DNA from 2 places in the Aeromicrobium sp. S22 genome. Region 2 is predicted to be linked to the other one. Evidence: predicted binding sites of a transcription regulator. Region 2 holds the regulator's gene; the other holds the start of a gene.
What was found. Region 2 encodes LexA, which represses DNA repair genes until DNA is damaged. Its sites were predicted from a motif close to TCGAACANNTGTTCGA; they were not measured.
Positions count from the first base shown of each region.

Region 1: the regulator LexA is predicted to act here: its motif matches at 1,925-1,940, upstream of GEV27_RS02080 (HNH endonuclease signature motif containing protein).

Region 1 is NZ_WJWV01000001.1:421,283-424,689, reverse strand. Features, by position in the region: gene GEV27_RS18195 (prenyltransferase/squalene oxidase repeat-containing protein) at 1-158, opposite strand, end outside; cobalamin riboswitch at 222-356, opposite strand; gene GEV27_RS02080 (HNH endonuclease signature motif containing protein) at 419-1,759, opposite strand; gene GEV27_RS02075 (acyl-CoA dehydrogenase) at 2,021-3,407, shown strand, end outside.
Region 2 is NZ_WJWV01000001.1:1,510,531-1,513,937, reverse strand. Features, by position in the region: gene GEV27_RS07465 (SDR family oxidoreductase) at 1-794, opposite strand, end outside; gene lexA (transcriptional repressor LexA) at 879-1,616, shown strand; gene galE (UDP-glucose 4-epimerase GalE) at 1,734-2,699, opposite strand; gene GEV27_RS07450 (hypothetical protein) at 2,724-3,407, opposite strand, start outside.

The sequences.
Region 1 (3,407 bases), 1.1 Mb from region 2:
CCGTCATCGGCCGGTTGTGCGGCGAGCCAGGACACCGCTGCCGTCTGGTGCTCGTTGGGCCCGGCATCGGGTGGCGCGGATGTCTCGTCGGACGAGCAGGCGACCAGGACGGGGACGAGGGCCAGCGTCGCGATGCCGCGCAGGATGGTGCTTTTCACAAGGGTTCCCTCCCGCTGCTACGGACAGGGCGTGAGCCCGTCCGCGTGTGTTCCTCGACAGCGTGGATCGGTCGTCCCCACGGCAGGTGCTCCGGCTTGCCACTGGACGTGGCCTACGGTTGCGGGTCAGCGCCGGACTTGGACCGGCTTCCCCTGGCCATGGGTGCATGGAGTTGTGCCGAACGGCAGGAGGAAATTTAACACTCGCCGACCCCTCGACCTATCCGGCACCGGACAGAGCTCTCCCGCTGACGGGCGTCTCACGGTCGCCAGCGGTGGTTGCGCTGCCACGTGCCGGCGGCGGGGTGGCGCAGCTCGATGTGCCCGTCGGCGGTGTCGCGGATGAGCCAGCCGTCCTGGTGGACGAGGCGGTGATGATGGGCGCAGAGCAGGACGCCGTCGTCGAGGGTCGTGGTGGCGCCGGTGGCCCAGGGTTGGCGCCAGTGGTGCCCTTCGCAGTCCTCGGGTGGTCGATCGCAACCGGGGAAGACGCACCCGTGGTCGCGAGCGGCGAGGGCCTGCTTCTGCGCCCGCGTGAACAGCCGTTGCTCGTGGCCGTGGTCCAACGGCAGGGAACGCCCGCCGAAGACCTGCGGGACGAGACCCAGGTGGCAGGCCATGAGCCGCGCCTGCGAGGCGGAGATACGGGTGCCGGTCGACAGGGTGGCCGCCTTGACGCCGCGCACGAGGGTGTCGAGGTCGAGGCGGACCATCAAGGTGGCGCCGAGCCCCGAGCGGCCGGGCAGCAAGTGTCCGGGCAGCCGGGAGCAGACCTCGGCGAACCCCATGCCGAGGCGGGTGCGGTGGTCGAGGTCGCGGTCGTAGATCGACGCCGTCGACCCGCCGTCCGGTCCACCGTCTGGCTGGGCTCCCGGGTGGTCGCGCAGGTGGTCGCGCCTGGGCGCAGAGACAGCCTTGATCGCGGTGGTGAGCATGTCGGCCTGGGCGTCGGGCAGGGTGAATCCGCCGGTGGTGGTGCCGTCGCCGTTGGGACGGGCCCAGAACTGCGACTTCGACCAGGCCCGCTTTTCCTGAGCCTCCAGCGAGTCGTTCTCGGCCGCGTCGACCTCTGCCTCGGGCCTGAACTGGTCGGTGATCCGCTTGGAGCGCGAGCGCAGGTCCGGCAGCGAGTAGCGGGCGGCGTCGCCGATCAGCGTGTCCTCGCAGGCCTGCTTCTGCTCGGCGGTGGTGTCGTCGGGCAGCTCCTTGATGGCGCCGGCGATGACCTCGGCCTGCTTCGCGCCGATCCGCCCACCGGCCAGGGCCTGCTCGGTCGCGGGTGCTCCCTCCAGCGCCTTGGCTTGGTGAACCATCGCCTCACCCGCGCGCCGGTCACCACCGAACGATCGGGCCAGCATCGCCCCGGTGGACGTCGCGCCGACCTGCTTGGCCAGGCCCGACGCCTCCAGAGCCCGGGTCGCGGCCAGCTGCTGGGCGCGCACTCGTGCCTCGATCCGGAGCAGCCGCTCGGCCAGCTCTCGCACCACACCCGGCTCGAGCCCCGTCCACGCCTCGACCCGCATCCGGTCCAGCGCGTCCTCGATCGCTGCGACCCCACCCTGAAGCGGGTGAGGGAGCTGATCGACGAGCTGCGCAGACATGGGACGTCCTTGGAGAAGCGGTCGTCGCACGCTTTCGCCCGTGTCGAGACGGCGCCCTCCAGCATCAGGCGCCGCGGGCCAGTCACAGTCAGTCCCAGTCGGCTCGAGGGCTGTTGCGATGTTCCCCCTCGATGACCACCACCTTACTCCGATCGAGCGACATAGTCGAACATCTGTTCGAATGGTGAGACGTGTGTCGCGCGTCCCCGCTGCTGCCGATGACCTGCTGCCGGCGAACGACCCCGCTAGTACGGTTGCCGCATGACGCTCAGCGACAACCTTCGTATCGCCCTCGACGGCAAGTGGCGCCACGTGCGGGAGCAGTCCCGCAAGGAGCTGGCCGAGATGGACCTGGCGTACGACCACGACCTGACCCTCGACGAGGCCCGGGCGCGGGTCCTGGAGCAGATGAAGAAGCTGGTGCCCACGGGCATCCCGGCTGCGGGCTTCCGCGTGTCCAGCGGGGGCACGGGCGATCCCGGCATGGCGGTCACCGGCATCGAGATGCTGGCGCAGTTCGACCTGTCGCTGATGGTCAAGGCCGGCGTGCAGTGGGGCCTGTTCGGCGGGGCGATCGAGAACCTCGGCACCGAGCGGCACCACCAGGCGTACATCCCCGGCCTGATCAACCTCGACATCCTCGGCTGCTTCGCGATGACCGAGACCGGTCACGGCAGCGACGTCCAGAGCCTCGAGACCACCGCGACGTACGACCCGGCGACGCAGGAGTTCGTCATCCACTCCCCCACGCCGTCCTCCCGCAAGGACTACATCGGCGGCGCGGCGGCACATGCCCAGTACGCCGCGGTGTTCGCCCAGCTCATCACCAAGGGCGAGGGCTACGGCGTGCACTGCTTCGTCGTCCAGCTGCGTGACGATGAGGGCAACGACCTGCCCGGCATCACCACCTCGGACGACAAGCACAAGGGTGGCCTCGGAGCGGTCGACAACGGGCGCATCGAGTTCGACCACGTGCGCATCCCGCGCGAGAACTTGCTCAACAAGTACGGCCAGGTCGACGAGGGCGGCACGTACTCCTCGCCCATCGAGAGCTCCAACGCCCGGTTCTTCACGATGCTGGGCACGCTGATCCGCGGTCGTATCAGCGTCGGCGGGTCGGCCAGCGCCGCGACCGAGGTCGCGCTCAGCATCGCGGGCCGGTACGCGCTCAAGCGCCGCCAGTTCGGTCCGGACGCGGAGCACGAGGTCCTCCTGATGGACTACCGCATGCACCAGCGACGCCTGCTCCCACTGATCGCCAAGTCCTATGCGATGCGCTTCGCGCAGAACCAGCTCGTCGCTCGGATGGACCGCATCCAGAGCTCGGAGGATCCGCCACCGCCGCACCAGCAGCGCGAGCTGGAGGGCCGGGCCGCAGGCTTGAAGGCCGCCCAGACCTGGCACGCGACGAAGGCCATCCAGGAGGCCCGGGAGGCCTGCGGCGGAGCGGGCTACCTCGCCGAGAACCGGCTCACGACGCTCAAGGGCGACACCGACGTCTTCACGACGTTCGAGGGTGACAACCACGTGCTGTTCCAGCTCGTGGCCAAGGAGCTGCTGACGTCGTACGCACAGGAGGTCGGCGGTCTCGACCCCGTCGGCCTGGTCCGCTTCGCGGCCGGCACCGTCGCCGATGTCGTCAAGGAGC
Region 2 (3,407 bases):
CGCAGCAGTGGGTCCGCCCACAGGGCCAGGGACGGCCACAGCGTCGCGAGGCGGCCGATGGCTCCTCGCCACAGCGGCACGGTCTTGTAGATCCGACGGGTGCCGAACATCCCGACCAGCTCCTCGGCCACCCTCGTCGGGGTCAGCATGACGCCCGCCGCGAGGATCTCGCGCGCACCCCCGTTGACGTCGAAGCCCTCGACCATCTTGGTGTCGACGCCGTCGGGGCAGATCGCGTGGACCCGGATGCGGTCGGCGTGCAGCTCGGAGGCGAGCGACGTGGTCAGCGACAGCACCGCGGCCTTCGTGGCCGCGTACACACTGAGCCCCGGCACCGGGGCGTGCGCGCTGAGCGAGGCCAGGATCCCGATCTCACCGCCACGGATCCCCTCGGACGCCTGGTTGCGGAACGCGTCGGCTGCGGCGCGTACGCCCCACATCACGCCGAGGACGTTGACGTCCACCATCAGGCGTACCTGGTCGACCGACAGCGAGGTGAGATCGCCGTCCGCGCCGACCCCCGCGTTGCAGACCCAGGCGCCGAGCGGCGCGATCTGCCGGGCACGCTCGGCGATCTCGCGGTTGGCGGCCGGATCCGTGACATCGAGCCGCATCCCGGCAACCGCGCCGATCTCTCGCGCCGTGCGCTCGGCGCCCTCACCGTCGACGTCTGTGACGAGGACCTCGTAGCCACGACCCACGAGCTCGATCGCGATCGCCCGGCCGATGCCCCGCGCACCTCCCGTGACGACGGCCGAACGAGGACTACCGGGCTTCACGAGGGTCTTGGGCACCGGCCAACGATAGGGGCAGGGCGTCGCGACACGCCATCGAACATATGTTTGAACATCGGGTGTGATCCGCGTTAACCTCTAGCCATGACCGATGATCGCAACGCAGACGTCACCGAGCTCCCCGACGGACCCGCCGACTCCTCCGGACTGACCGCGCGCCAGCGCAAGGTGCTCGAGTTCCTGCGCGACGAGATCGAGAAGCGGGGCTACCCGCCCAGCATGCGCGAGATCGGTGCCGCCGTCGGCCTGACCAGCACGTCGTCGGTCGCCCACCAGCTGCGCGCACTCGAGGGGCTCGGCTACGTCAAGCGCGACCCCAACCGTCCGCGGGCACTGGAGATCTTCCTCCCGGACGTCCTGGCGGCCCGGCGCTCGATGAGCGCGGCTCCCGAGCCGGCCGGCAGCTCGGCACCGTTCGACGAGACCGGCATCAACGACGCCGCCCCGTCCGCGGTCAACATCCCGATGGTCGGTCGCATCGCCGCCGGCGGCCCGATCCTGGCCGAGGAGCGGGTCGAGGAGATCTTCCCGATGCCCAAGTCCCTGGTGGGCGACGGCACGCTGTTCATGCTCGAGGTCTCGGGCGACTCCATGATCGATGCGGCCATCTGCAGCGGCGACTATGTCGTGATCCGTCAGCAGCCCGACGCCGAGAACGGTGAGATCGTCGCCGCGATGCTCGACGGCGAGGCCACGGTCAAGACGTTCCAGCGCAAGGACGGCCAGGTCTGGCTGCTCCCGCACAACGACGACTACTCCCCCATCGACGGCACCCACGCCACGATCCTGGGCAAGGTCACCGCGGTCATCCGCCGGGTCTGAGGCCCTGCGCACCGCCCCGCCCCCGGGGCGGTGGATCCACCACCGTTTGAGGCCGAATTCTGGCTCAGACGGTGGCGTAAGCACCGACCCGGGGGCGGGCGCGGGGTGGGGAGGCGGTCAGCTGGCGTGGGCCTGGCGGGCTTCCCAGGCGCTGGAGACCATGTCGGCCACCGAGTGGCGCATGGTCCAGTCCAGGTCGCGGGACGCCAGCTCGCCCGAGGCGACGATGCGCGCGGGGTCGCCCGGACGCCGCTCGGTGATCTCGGGCTCGAACGCGATGCCGGTCGCGTCGGCGACGGCGGTCATGATCTCGCGGACGGAGACGCCGTCGCCGCTGCCGAGGTTGTAGACCGGTTCCAACGTCTCGCCGACGAGCAGCTTCTGCGCCGCGACGACGTGGGCGTCGGCCAGATCTGCGACGTGGATGTAGTCGCGGACGCACGTGCCGTCGGGGGTCGGGTAGTCGTTGCCGTTGATGCGCGGCGTGCGCCCATCGAGCAGCGCCTCGATGACCAGCGGGAACAGATTGTGGGGGCTCGTGTCGTAGAGGTCCGGCACCGCGGAGCCGACGACGTTGAAGTAGCGCAGCGACGTGTGGTGCAAGGGGAACGCCCGGGCGGCATCGCGCAGCAGCCACTCCCCGATCAGCTTGCTCTCACCGTAGGGCGACTCGGGCGCGGTCGGCGTCTGCTCGGTGACCAGCTCGACGTCGGGGGTCCCGTAGACCGCGGCGCTCGAGGAGAAGACGATCTTGTCGACGTCCGCCTCGTGCATGGCCTGCAGCAGGCTGACCGTGCCCTGGACGTTCTGCTCGTACGTGTGCAGCGGACGCTGCACCGAGACGCCCGCGTACTTGAATCCCGCGAGGTGGACGACCGCGTCGACGTCGTGCTCGACCATGGCCTTGGCGACGACGGTGGTGTCCAGGATGTTGTGGTCGATCAGCACGACGTCCTCGGGTACGAACTCGCGGTGACCGCTGGAGAAGTCGTCCACGACCACGCAGTCCAGGCCGGCGAGCCGGAACGCGCGGACGATGTGTGAGCCGATGTAGCCGGCGCCGCCGGTGACCAGGACTGTCATGTCACCACCCTCTCAGGTTCGCGGTCAGCCCTTGAAGCGCAGGGTGCCGACGTTGTAGCCGCGGCCGGCCTTCACGGTGATCGAGTGGCGGCCGCTGAACGTGCGCCCGATGCCGCGCCACGAGTCGGAGTTGACCGAGATCGTCCACTTGCCCGACGGCAGACCGGCGACGTAGAAGACGCCCTTGCTGTCGGTGATGTCGGTGCGGATCACGCGGGTGCCGGCCGAGGACGAGAGGCGGACCATGATCTCCTTGTTGGTCTTGCCCTTCGCGCGGGTGACCCGGCCCTTGACGACCGCTCCGATCGGGTTGCGGCTCGTCTTCTTGGTGACCGTGCGGCCCGTGCCGGAGATGTCCATCGTGTTGACGGTGCCCGCGCCGTGCGCCTTGCAGTAGCCGCGGTACATCCAGCCCTTGTAGCCCCGGACGATCTTGTTCTGCTCCGCGCCCGTGGCGGGGTTGGGCTGGACGGTGCGCGCGATGCGCTCGAAGCCGCCGTTGGCGTTGCCGGACAGGTCGCGCAGGCGCTTGAACGCCTTCCACTTCTCCGAGCCGCGGTCCAGGCCCTTGAAGTACAGGCTGTTGTCCTTGAACTTGCTCGGGTACCAGTCCGAGCAGCCGGTGCGCCGGCCCACCTCGACCCAGTAGCGTCCCGGGGCGAGGTTCTTGAACGTCCGGTTGCCCGATGCCGACGCCTGTCCCTCGGC